DNA from 3 places in the Kitasatospora sp. NPDC094019 genome. Region 3 is predicted to be linked to each of the others. Evidence: riboswitches for the same ligand, from Rfam matches in the RefSeq annotation. Region 3 holds a riboswitch; each other region holds the start of a gene.
What was found. A riboswitch is a leader RNA that binds a small molecule or an ion and turns the genes downstream of it on or off. The one in region 3 is predicted to bind cobalamin.
Positions count from the first base shown of each region.

Region 1 (3,266 bases), on a different contig from region 3:
TGGATCCGCATCTCCGGCGTCACCCGGTCGAACAGCGAGGGGCCGAGGAAGAAGCCCTCCTCGTGGCCCTCCAGCCGGAAGTCGCGGCCGTCGACGACGAGTTCGGCCCCCTCCTCGACGCCGAGGTCCAGGTAGCCGCGGACCCGCTCCAGCGCGTCCCGGCCGACCAACGGGCCGAAGTCCGCCGCCGGGTCGTCCGAGCGGCCGACCTTCAGCGCGCCGATCCGCTCGACCAGCTTGGCCACCAGCGCGTCGGCGGTCTCCTCGCCGACCGGGACGGCCACCGAGATCGCCATGCAGCGCTCGCCCGCGGAGCCGTAGCCGGCGCCGACCAGCGCGTCGGCCGCCTGGTCGAGGTCCGCGTCGGGCATCACGATCATGTGGTTCTTGGCGCCGCCGAAGCACTGGGCCCGCTTGCCGTGGGCGGCCGCGGTCGCGTAGACGTACTGGGCGATCGGGGTGGAACCGACGAAGCCGACCGCCTGCACCCGGGGGTCCTCCAGCAGGGTGTCGACGGCCTCCTTGCCGCCGTTCACCACGTTCAGCACGCCGGGCGGCAGTCCGGCCTCCAGGAACAGTTCGGCGAGCCGCAGCGGCACCGAGGGGTCACGCTCGGACGGCTTGAGGACGAAGGCGTTGCCGCAGGCCAGCGCGGGCGCGGCCTTCCAGAGCGGGATCATCGCCGGGAAGTTGAACGGGGTGATGCCGGCGACCACGCCGAGCGGCTGGCGCATCGAGTACACGTCGATGCCGGTGCCGGCGTTGTCGGTGAACTCGCCCTTGAGCAGGTGCGGGATACCGGCCGCGAACTCCACCACCTCCAGGCCGCGCTGGAGGTCGCCGTGGGCGTCGGCGACGGTCTTGCCGTGCTCGGCGGAGAGCAGCCGGGCGAGCGTGTCGCGCTCCTGCTCGACGAGCTGGAGGAAGCGCAGCAGCACCCGGGCCCGGCGCTGCGGGTTCCAGGCCGCCCACGCGGGCTGGGCCTGGGCCGCGTCGGCGATCACGGCCTCGACCTCGGCGCGGCTCGCCAGCGGCACCCGGGCCTGGACCCGGCCGGTGTTGGGGTCGTGGACGTCGCCGAAGCGGCCGGAGGTCCCGGCGGTGCGCTTGCCGCCGATGAAGTGGGTCAGCTCGGGAACGGCCGGGTGGGGCACGATCGGGTCGGGGGTGGTGGACTCGGGGACCATCGGTTCCTTCTCTCGTCAGGATGGGGAGAGGAGGAGTGGAGGCCGCGCCGGTGCGCGGGAGCACGGTGGTGCGCCCGGCGGCAGGGACGGCGGCGGCGGACGAACCGTCAGCGCGGGTGCGCCCCGGGGTTCGTCGGCACGGCACAGCCGGGGGCGGTGGAACGGGAGCAGCCCGGATTCATGCGTGTCGTCTCCATCCTCGTGGAAAACACGGACCATCCGCGGCCGGTATCCTGACTCCCGGATCGACGCGCGCCCCCGGGCCTTCCCGGCTGGCTGCCAGTGGCCGAACTCCTGCGAGGACGAACTCCCCGGTCACAGTGGCGGGACCGTGCCGGACTCACACCGGCTTCCCTGACACCGCGGACCTGTTCCGACCATATAGTTGGACGTCCTAGTAAGTCCAGAGCGCCTCACCGCCCGGGCGCGGCGGCGGTCTCCGCAGGGAACGCGACGGGCCCCGGGGGACAGCGCCCCGGGGCCCGGACGGACGTTGACGCGACGTCAGTCGATGGCGTGGACCAGCTCGCCCCCGACGTAGGTGCGCAGCACCCGGGCCGACGCGATCTCCTCCGGCGGGCCGGTGAGGATGTCGCGGTCCAGCACGACCAGGTCGGCCAGCAGACCGGGCGCGAGCACCCCGGCGTCGTCGTGCCCGTTCACATGGGCGGTGCCCGCGGTGTAGGCGGCGATCGCGGACGCCAGGTCGAGCCGCTGCTCCGGCAGGAAGACCCGGTCGTCCCCGGCGTCGGGCTCGCGCCGGTTGACGGCGACGTGCAGGCCGGCCAGCGGGTCCGGGCTGCTCACCGGCCAGTCGCTGCCGGCCGCCAGGGTGGCCCCGGCCCGCTGGAGCGCGCCGAACGGGTACTGCCAGGAGGCGCGCTCCGGGCCGAGGAAGGGGATGGTCAGCTCGTCCATCTGCGGCTCGTGCGCCGCCCACAGCGGCTGGATGTTGGCGATGGCGCCGAGCCGGGCGAAGCGGGGCACGTCGTCGGGGTGGACCACCTGGAGGTGGGCCAGGTGGTGGCGGGTGTCGCGCCACCCGTTGGCGGCGCGGGCCGCCTCGACCGCGTCCAGCGCCTCGCGCACCGCCCGGTCGCCGAGCGCGTGGAAGTGCACCTGGAAGTCGAGTGCGTCGAGGGCCGTGACGTACTCGCGCAGGGCGGTGGGGTCGACGAAGCTGAGGCCGGAGTTGGCGGTGGCGCAGCCGCAGCCGTCCAGGTAGGGGCTGGTCATCGCGGCGGTGAAGTTCTCCGCGATGCCGTCCTGCATGATCTTGACCGAGCCGGCCCGGAACCGGCCGTGGGCGAGGGCGGTGCGGCGCTCGACGAGCTCGGGGATCTGCTCGGCGCCCCGCTCGCGCTCCCACCAGAGGGCGCCGTTCACCCGGGCGGTCAGCGCACCGGAGCGCGCCGCGGCGAGGTAGGCGTCGGAAGGGTCGGACATGCCGTTGAACTCGCCGAGCAGGGCGTCCTGCCAGCCCGTGATGCCGAGGGAGTGGAGCAGGCGCTGGGCGCACAGCAGTCCGTCGAGGCGGTCGGCGGCGGTGATCGGCGGGATCAGCCGGGCCACCAGGGCGCTGGCGCCCTCCTGGAGGACGCCGCTGGGGGTGCCGTCGGCCTCGCGCTCGATCCGGCCGTCGGCCGGGTCGGGGGTGTCGCGGTCGACACCGGCGAGTTCCAGGGCGCGGGTGTTGGCCCAGGCGCCGTGGTGGTCACGGTTGGTGAGGTGGACCGGGCGGTCGGGGACGACGGAGTCGAGCAGCTGCCGGGTCGGCAGGCCGCCCTCGAAGCTCTCCATCGACCAGCCGCTGCCGGTGATCCACTCCTGGTCGGGGTTCGCGTCGGCGTAGGCGCGGATGCGCTCCAGGTAGTCGGCGACGCCGACGGTGCCGGTGAGGTCGCAGGTGGCCAGTTCGGTGCCGCCGCCGACGGCGTGGATGTGGGCGTCCTGGAAGCCGGGCAGCAGCAGCTTGCCGGTGAGGTCGACGACCTCGGTGCCCGGGCCGATCAGGTCCCGGACCTCGTCGTGGCCGACGGCGGTGATCCGTCCGCCGGTGACGGCCAGGCCGGTCGCCCG
Region 1 is NZ_JBIWIF010000002.1:71,313-74,578, reverse strand. Features, by position in the region: gene ACIQ9P_RS05415 (CoA-acylating methylmalonate-semialdehyde dehydrogenase) at 1-1,187, opposite strand, end outside; cobalamin riboswitch at 1,393-1,584, opposite strand; gene ACIQ9P_RS05410 (amidohydrolase) at 1,692-3,266, opposite strand, start outside.
Region 1: it holds a riboswitch for cobalamin, as region 3 does, so the genes downstream of both, ACIQ9P_RS05415 (CoA-acylating methylmalonate-semialdehyde dehydrogenase) here and ACIQ9P_RS36060 (peptidase) in region 3, are expected to answer to the same signal.

Region 2 (3,266 bases), on a different contig from region 3:
CCAGGCTGACCTTCCAGGTGGACGGGCCGCTGTTGGCGGTGCCGTTGATCGCGGTGACGGTACCGGTGCCGGTGGCCGGGGTGACGGAGGTGACGCAGCCGCTCGGCGTGGCGGTGGCGGCGGCGTCGAGGACGTCGCCCAGGGTGACGGTGCTGCCGGTCGGGGTGAGGGTGACGGCGCAGACCTTGGGCGTGGCGGTGCCGTTGTCGACGACGAGGGCGAGGCGGGCGGCGGTGCCGGCGGTGAAGGCGGTGGTGGCGGCCCACGCCGGTTCCCCGGCCGCGGTGGGCGCCGGCGGGGTGGCGGTGAAGCCCGCGCCCGCGACGGCCCGCAGGCCGTCGACGGAGGCGTAGGAGGAGGGGCTGGTGTCGGTGGGCAGGTACTTGAACCCGCCACCGGGCTTGAACTGCTGGGCGATCAGGAAGTCGACCGGGGTCTTGCCGGTGCCGCTGGTGAAGTCGGTGCCCTGGGGGTTGATGCCGCAGGCGTTGAGGCCGGAGACGGCCCAGCCGTTGGAGTCGGTGTTGGCGCCCCACATGGCGTTGAACGCGCCGGAGGACAGCAGCTTGCCCTTGAGGAAGTTCTTGGCGGCCACGACCGCCGGGTCGGTGTTGGGGACGCCGCCGACACACAGCGAGGCCATCGCCGCGCCGGTCATGTCGATGTCGCTGCCCTTGCCGAGTTCGGTCGGGTCACCGGCGGCCTTGCTGTAGTTCCAGCCGCCGTCGGTGTGCTGGTTGGCGCGCACGGCCGTGGCGGAGGCGTCGAGCAGCGCCTGCGGGACGCGCTTGGTGCCGCCCTGGGTCTTGGCGCCGCCGAGGGCGAGGAGCCCGAAGACGGTGCCGTTGAAGTTGGCGGACGGGCCGTAGTAGCCGGGCTCGGCGGTCTGCCAGTACGCGACGAGGTCGGCGATCAGGTTGCGGCCCGGGCCGACGCGGGCCGGGTCGATGCCGGCGGCGTAGGCGTTGAGGGTGCCGCGCTGGTAGTCGGTGGCGACGGGGGCGGCCCCCGGCCAGCCGGCGGCCGCGAGCTGGTTGCGGTAGACGAGGCGGGCGTTCTTGGTGGGGTCGCCGCCGGGGGTGACGTCGGCGGCGGCGGTCCCCGCGGCGGCCAGGGCGCTGAAGGCCCACTCGTTGGAGAGGCCGCCACCCGTCACATAGCTGCCGTCGGAAGCCTGGAGGGACTTCAGGTAGGTCACACCGGTGCTCTTCGAGGTGGCTATCTGGGCCGGGGTCGCGGTCGCGTGGGCCGGAACGGCCGACAGGACCAGGGCACCGGCGGCCACCGCGACGGTCACCGCGGAGGCGGCGCGGGACGGGACGGAGCGCGGGAGGGCGGGAACGGACACGGGGACTCCTCGGAGTGGCGGGCGCCGATCCGGCCCCGGCCCGGGCGCCGGTGAGGGCGCGGGGCGGCGGGGCGGCCGCCGCCCGGATCGCGTGGGCTGGCTGTCGCTGATGCTGCGCGGCCGCACGGGCATTCGGGCTCGGAGCGACGCCGCGCGCCGCTCCACACCGCTGCGCGTCAGCCCCGGATTCGCACCGGGTTCCCCCGCTCGGCCACCGGGGACGCTACCGCACCGCCGGAAGGACCACGAGGTGGGGAAGGTGACATGACGCACCGTTGACGGCTCTCGGAGCCACATGGTCTGATGAACCGATTTTCACTCCTCGGCAGTCAGGGGAAGCCGGTCCGATTCCGGCGCTGACCCGCAACCGTAGATCCGTCCTCACCGGCGGATGAGCCGGAATGCCTGCGCCGGGGCGTCGTTCAGAAGTGCTTGCGTCGTCGTGGACTACGACGCGGTCCGGGCGGTTCCTCGTGCGAGGAGCCGTCGGCTGCGTCGTGCGACCCGATGACCGATCGGGGAGTCGCCAGTGAGGCCCAGCAGCAGTCGTACGAGCCACAGATTCCGGGGGCTCACGTCCCTCGTCGCCACCAGCGCCGTCGCGGTCGCCGCGGGCGGCACCGTGCTGCTCGGACATCCCGGCCGGGCCGCCGCCGACCCGATCGAGGAGTGCACGGCCACCACCGGCGCGATCGTCGCCGTCGACTTCGGCCACTGGGGCGGCGGCGTCGTCCGGGGCTGCGACGCCCACCCCACGACCGGCATGAACCTGCTGCACAACGCGGGCTTCGGCACCACCGGCACCGAGCACGACGGCCCCGCCTTCATCTGCCGGCTCGGCAACGGGACCTTCGACAACGGGACCCAGTACCCGACCGCCGCCGAGGAGCCCTGCACCACCACCCCGCAGGCGACGGCGTACTGGTCCTACTGGATCGCGGAGGCCGGCCAGGACACCTGGACCTACAGCCGCTTCGGTGCCGCGAGCCAGAAGCCCAAGCCGGGCGAGGTCGAGGCATGGGTCTACGGCGGTACCGACATCGGCGGCACCAGCGGGGCGCCCGGCTTCACCCCGGACTCCGTCCGCGCCAAGAACAGTGGGCCTTCGCCGTCGGCCACCGCGTCCCCCTCGCCCAGCCCGACCGTTCCGTCCGCCACCCCCGGCGACCCCGCCGCGGCGGCCGCCTGGCTGGCCGCCCAGCTGGTCAACGGCGAATACATGGGCAACTGGGCCTTCGAGGGCGCCGACTTCCCCCGGACCGCCCAGACCGCGATCGCCCTCGCCGCCGCCGGGACCCAGGACCCCGCCCTGCGCAAGGTCGTCGCCCACCTCGCCGCACACACCGACGAGTTCCTGTTCCCGGACGGACCGGCCGGGAAGCCCGACTCCAGGGCCGCCGCACTGCTGGCCCTGGTCGCCGAGAGCACCGAGGGCGACCCCAGGGCCTTCGGCGGCCGTGACCTGATCGCCGCGCTCACCGACCACGTCTGCGCCGGGCAGGGCGAGAACGGCAAGTGCACGGCCGCCGGGGACTTCTACGGCGCGGCCTCGCCCTGGACCCAGGCATGGGGCGTCGTCGCCCTGCGGCGCGCCGGTGTGACGCCGCCCGCGTCGGCGCTCGCCCGCTTCGCGGTGCTCCAGTGCGCCGACGGCGGGATCGCCGGCTCGATGATCGTGGCCGGGGGCTACTGCGAGGCCGACCCGGTGGCCACGGGCCTCACCGTCCTCGCCCTGCGCGGGACGGCCGGGGGCGAGGCCATCGCGAAGAAGGCCGCCGACCGCCTGGTGGCGGGCCAGCAGGCCGACGGCTCCTACGCCCCCTACGTCGGCGCCGCCGGTGACACCGTGAGCACCGCCGCCGGAGCCCAGGCCCTGCTCGCCATCGGCCAGGGCGCCAGGCAGAGCGCGGCGAAGGCA
Region 2 is NZ_JBIWIF010000002.1:587,328-590,593, forward strand. Features, by position in the region: gene ACIQ9P_RS07630 (hypothetical protein) at 1-1,297, opposite strand, end outside; cobalamin riboswitch at 1,475-1,552, opposite strand; cobalamin riboswitch at 1,635-1,776, shown strand; gene ACIQ9P_RS07635 (prenyltransferase/squalene oxidase repeat-containing protein) at 1,878-3,266, shown strand, end outside.
Region 2: it holds a riboswitch for cobalamin, as region 3 does, so the genes downstream of both, ACIQ9P_RS07635 (prenyltransferase/squalene oxidase repeat-containing protein) here and ACIQ9P_RS36060 (peptidase) in region 3, are expected to answer to the same signal.

Region 3 (3,266 bases):
ACCGCGCCCTCGCCGAGTACCTCACTCCGCTGGACGACTTCGTGGACGCCCGCAACGCGGTCCTCGCCGCGGGCCGTGCGCTCGGTCTCGACCGCGCCCGACTCCGCACCGTGGCCGGGGCGTTCGACGCCCACGGGATCAAGGACGGCTGGCAGCGCCGGATCGGCGTGGACAGTCGGCCGCTGCTGCGCGAACTCTCCACCGAGAGCATGGCACCGGACGTCGCGGCCGGCCGCTGGGTGGCGGCCACCGCAGGCAAGGGGGCCAGGGGAAGCATGGCCGTGTACGCGGGTGCCGTCGGCGGCTCCGCCGAGCCCACCCGGCTCAGCCCGGAGGACGGCCGCTCGCACGGCTGGCCCGCGACCGACGGCACGACCGCCACCTGGGTGGCGATGGGCGCGGGGGCCGACGGCAGCTGGGGCATGGAGGTCCTGGCCCGGCCGCTCGCCGGCGGCCCGGTGCGCAGCGTCCACCGCGGCGTGAACCAGTACCTCCGCGACGTCAAGGTCTCCGGCGGCGACATCGCCTTCCTGATGACGGACCAGGCGACCGGCCGCGGCGGGCCCGCGATCTCCCGCGACGGCGCCCCGGCGGTGCCGATCGCGCTGCCGGAGGGCCACGGCGCCGCCGGTCTCGCCTTCCAGAACGGCCTGCTCGCCTGGACCGAGAGCTGGCAGGCCGGTGAGCGGACGGTGAGCGCGCCGACCGTCTACTCGCTCGCCGCCGGCAAGGTGGTCGCCCAGTACGTGGTGGACGACCCGAACACCACCTCCGGGACCGACGTCTCCGGTACCCGCCTCGTCGGCGGGCGACTGCTGTGGGTCGAGACACCGTTCGACCCGGCGAAGGGCAGCGTGATCCGCTCCGGCGCGCTGGACGGCTCCGGCGTGACCGATCTCCTGCCCGCCGGCCCTCGGCCCGGCACCGGCACCGGCGCCGAGCCGCGCCGGATCGCGGGCTTCACCGCCTCCGACCGGGCGGTCACCTTCGCCGACGCCGCTCGCCGGGTGACGGGTGGCACCAAGAACGCCGACCTGCCCAAGGTCTGGCAGTTCCCGCTCACCGGTGGCACCCCCGAGCGGATGTCCTGCAACCGGGGCGGTCAGTACTCCCCGGTGGCCGACCGTGGCACCCGGGTGGTCTGGCTGGACGCCACGGCGGGCCGCACCGATCTGGTCGTGCGCGAGCGCGCGGCCGGCACCTGCTGACCGGAGGCGGCTGCCCCGAGGTCCGATCCAGGGCTTCCGACCCCGAAGGCCCGGACCTCGTCCGCCCCGGTCTCCCGCCCGGCCGCCGCATCCCCGCGGCGGCCGGGCGGGTCCCTGTCGTCACCGGGCCTCCGCTCCCGGTCCGCCGCTCCTGGTCCCGGTCGCCGGCCCGGGGCGCCCATCGGCGCCCCGGTGACCGGGCCCTGTCGTCCCCGCGCTGTCGTCCCCGTCCTTGCCGTCCCCGTCCTGGTGACCGCGCTCCGGCGGCCGTGCTCGGGAGGCCGTGCTCGGGAGGCCGTGCTTCGATGACCGTGCTCGGGAGACCGCGCACCCGCACCGTCGGCGGCTCGATCCCGCACCGGCCTTGACCCTCTCTCGGCCGAGCCGACATCATGAGCCGTCATGTTCTGACTCCGCCGTCGGGGGAAGTCCGGTCCAATTCCGGCGCTGACCCGCAACGGTAGGCCGCCGACGGCAGTCGGCGGCGAGCCCGAGTACCCGTCGGCGGAGGTGTGTGTCCCCTCCTCCCGTCGTGGTCTGCGGCCAGGGGCTCCCGGAGCCGTCGGGCAGTTTGCCCCGCACGGTCGCCGGTGGCCGCCCGTGCGTCCAGGCCCGGAAAGGCCCCGCATGCCCGCCTCCGCGCTCCGCCACCGCCCGCTCCGCCTGCTCGCGATATCCGCACTGGCCCTGACCGCCGCCCTTCCGGCCACTGCCGCCCATGCCGCCACCGCCGCGGCCCCCGTGGCCTCCACCACCGGTGCCACCGGCACCTACCGCCCGGACGCCGCCGCAGCGGGCTGGCTGGCCCGTCAACTCGTCGACGGCGACCACTTCGAGTCGGTCTTCGACGGCACCGCCTACCCCGACCAGGGCCTCACCATCGACGCCGTGCTCGCCTTCGCCGCCGCCGGCAGCGCCGACCAGGCGGCCGCCCGCGCCACCGCCTGGCTCGCCCGGCCCGACATCCTCGGCGGCTACCTGGGCGACGGCACCACCGAGGCGTACGCCGGTGCCACCGCCAAGCTGCTGCTGGCCGCCGAGGTGCGCGGCGCCGCCCCGGCAGCCTTCGGCGGCGTCGACCTGCCCGCCCGGCTGCGATCCCTGCTGACGCCGAGCGGCCGCTTCTCCGACCGCTCCCAGTGGGGCGACTACAGCAACGCCTTCGGCCAGTCCCTGGCCCTGATCGCCCTTCAGCGCACCCCCGGCGGGGCCCCGGCCTCCGCCGTCGACTTCCTGGCCGCCGCCCAGTGCGCCGACGGCGGCTTCCCGGTCGCCTTCGGCCAGGCGACCTGCACCGCCGACACCGACGCCACCGCACTCGCGGCCCAGGCCCTCGCCGCCACCGGCCGCAGCGCCAAGGCCAGGGCGGGCCTGGACTGGCTGACCGCCCACCAGAACACCGACGGCGGGTTCGCCGCGGCCGGTGCCACCACCTCCAACGCCAACAGCACCGGCCTGGCCACCTCCGCCCTGCTGCCCGGCGGCCGGCTCGTCAGCGGCCTCAAGGGCTGGAGCAGCCTGGTCAAGCTCCAGCAGGGCTGCTCCGCCGACCCCGCCGTGCGCGGCGCCGTCGCCTACGACGCGAGCGGCTTCAACCCCGCCAACGCCACCCGGGCCACCGCCCAGGCCGTGCTCGGCCTCTCCGGCCAGGGCCTCGCCGGCCTCAGCGCCCACGGCGCCCGCCCGTCCGCCCCCACCCTGGCCTGCCCGGCCCCGGCCGCACGCCCCTGACGGTCGCCCGCCCGAGACCGCGCACCGCCGCCCGCCGCACCAGAGGAGCACCTCCATGACCACCTCCACGAACACCTCCCCTCGCCCCACCCGCCGTACCCTCGGCGCCTTCGCCGCCGCCGCGGCCCTCACCGCCGGTCTGCTCGGCGTCTCCACCGCGACCGCCCCGCCCGCCCGGGCCGCCGCCTGCACCGGCACCTCCGGTGTCACCGTGGTCGTCGACTTCACCGCCCTCGGCGGCGGCATCGAGACCGGCTGCGCCCCGGGCGACCCGGCCAGCGGCCTCGCCGCGATCACCGGCGCCGGCTTCTCCTACTCCTTCCACCC
Region 3 is NZ_JBIWIF010000026.1:86,873-90,138, reverse strand. Features, by position in the region: gene ACIQ9P_RS36065 (M4 family metallopeptidase) at 1-1,208, shown strand, start outside; cobalamin riboswitch at 1,590-1,729, shown strand; gene ACIQ9P_RS36060 (peptidase) at 1,836-2,939, shown strand; gene ACIQ9P_RS36055 (flagellar hook-length control protein FliK) at 2,995-3,266, shown strand, end outside.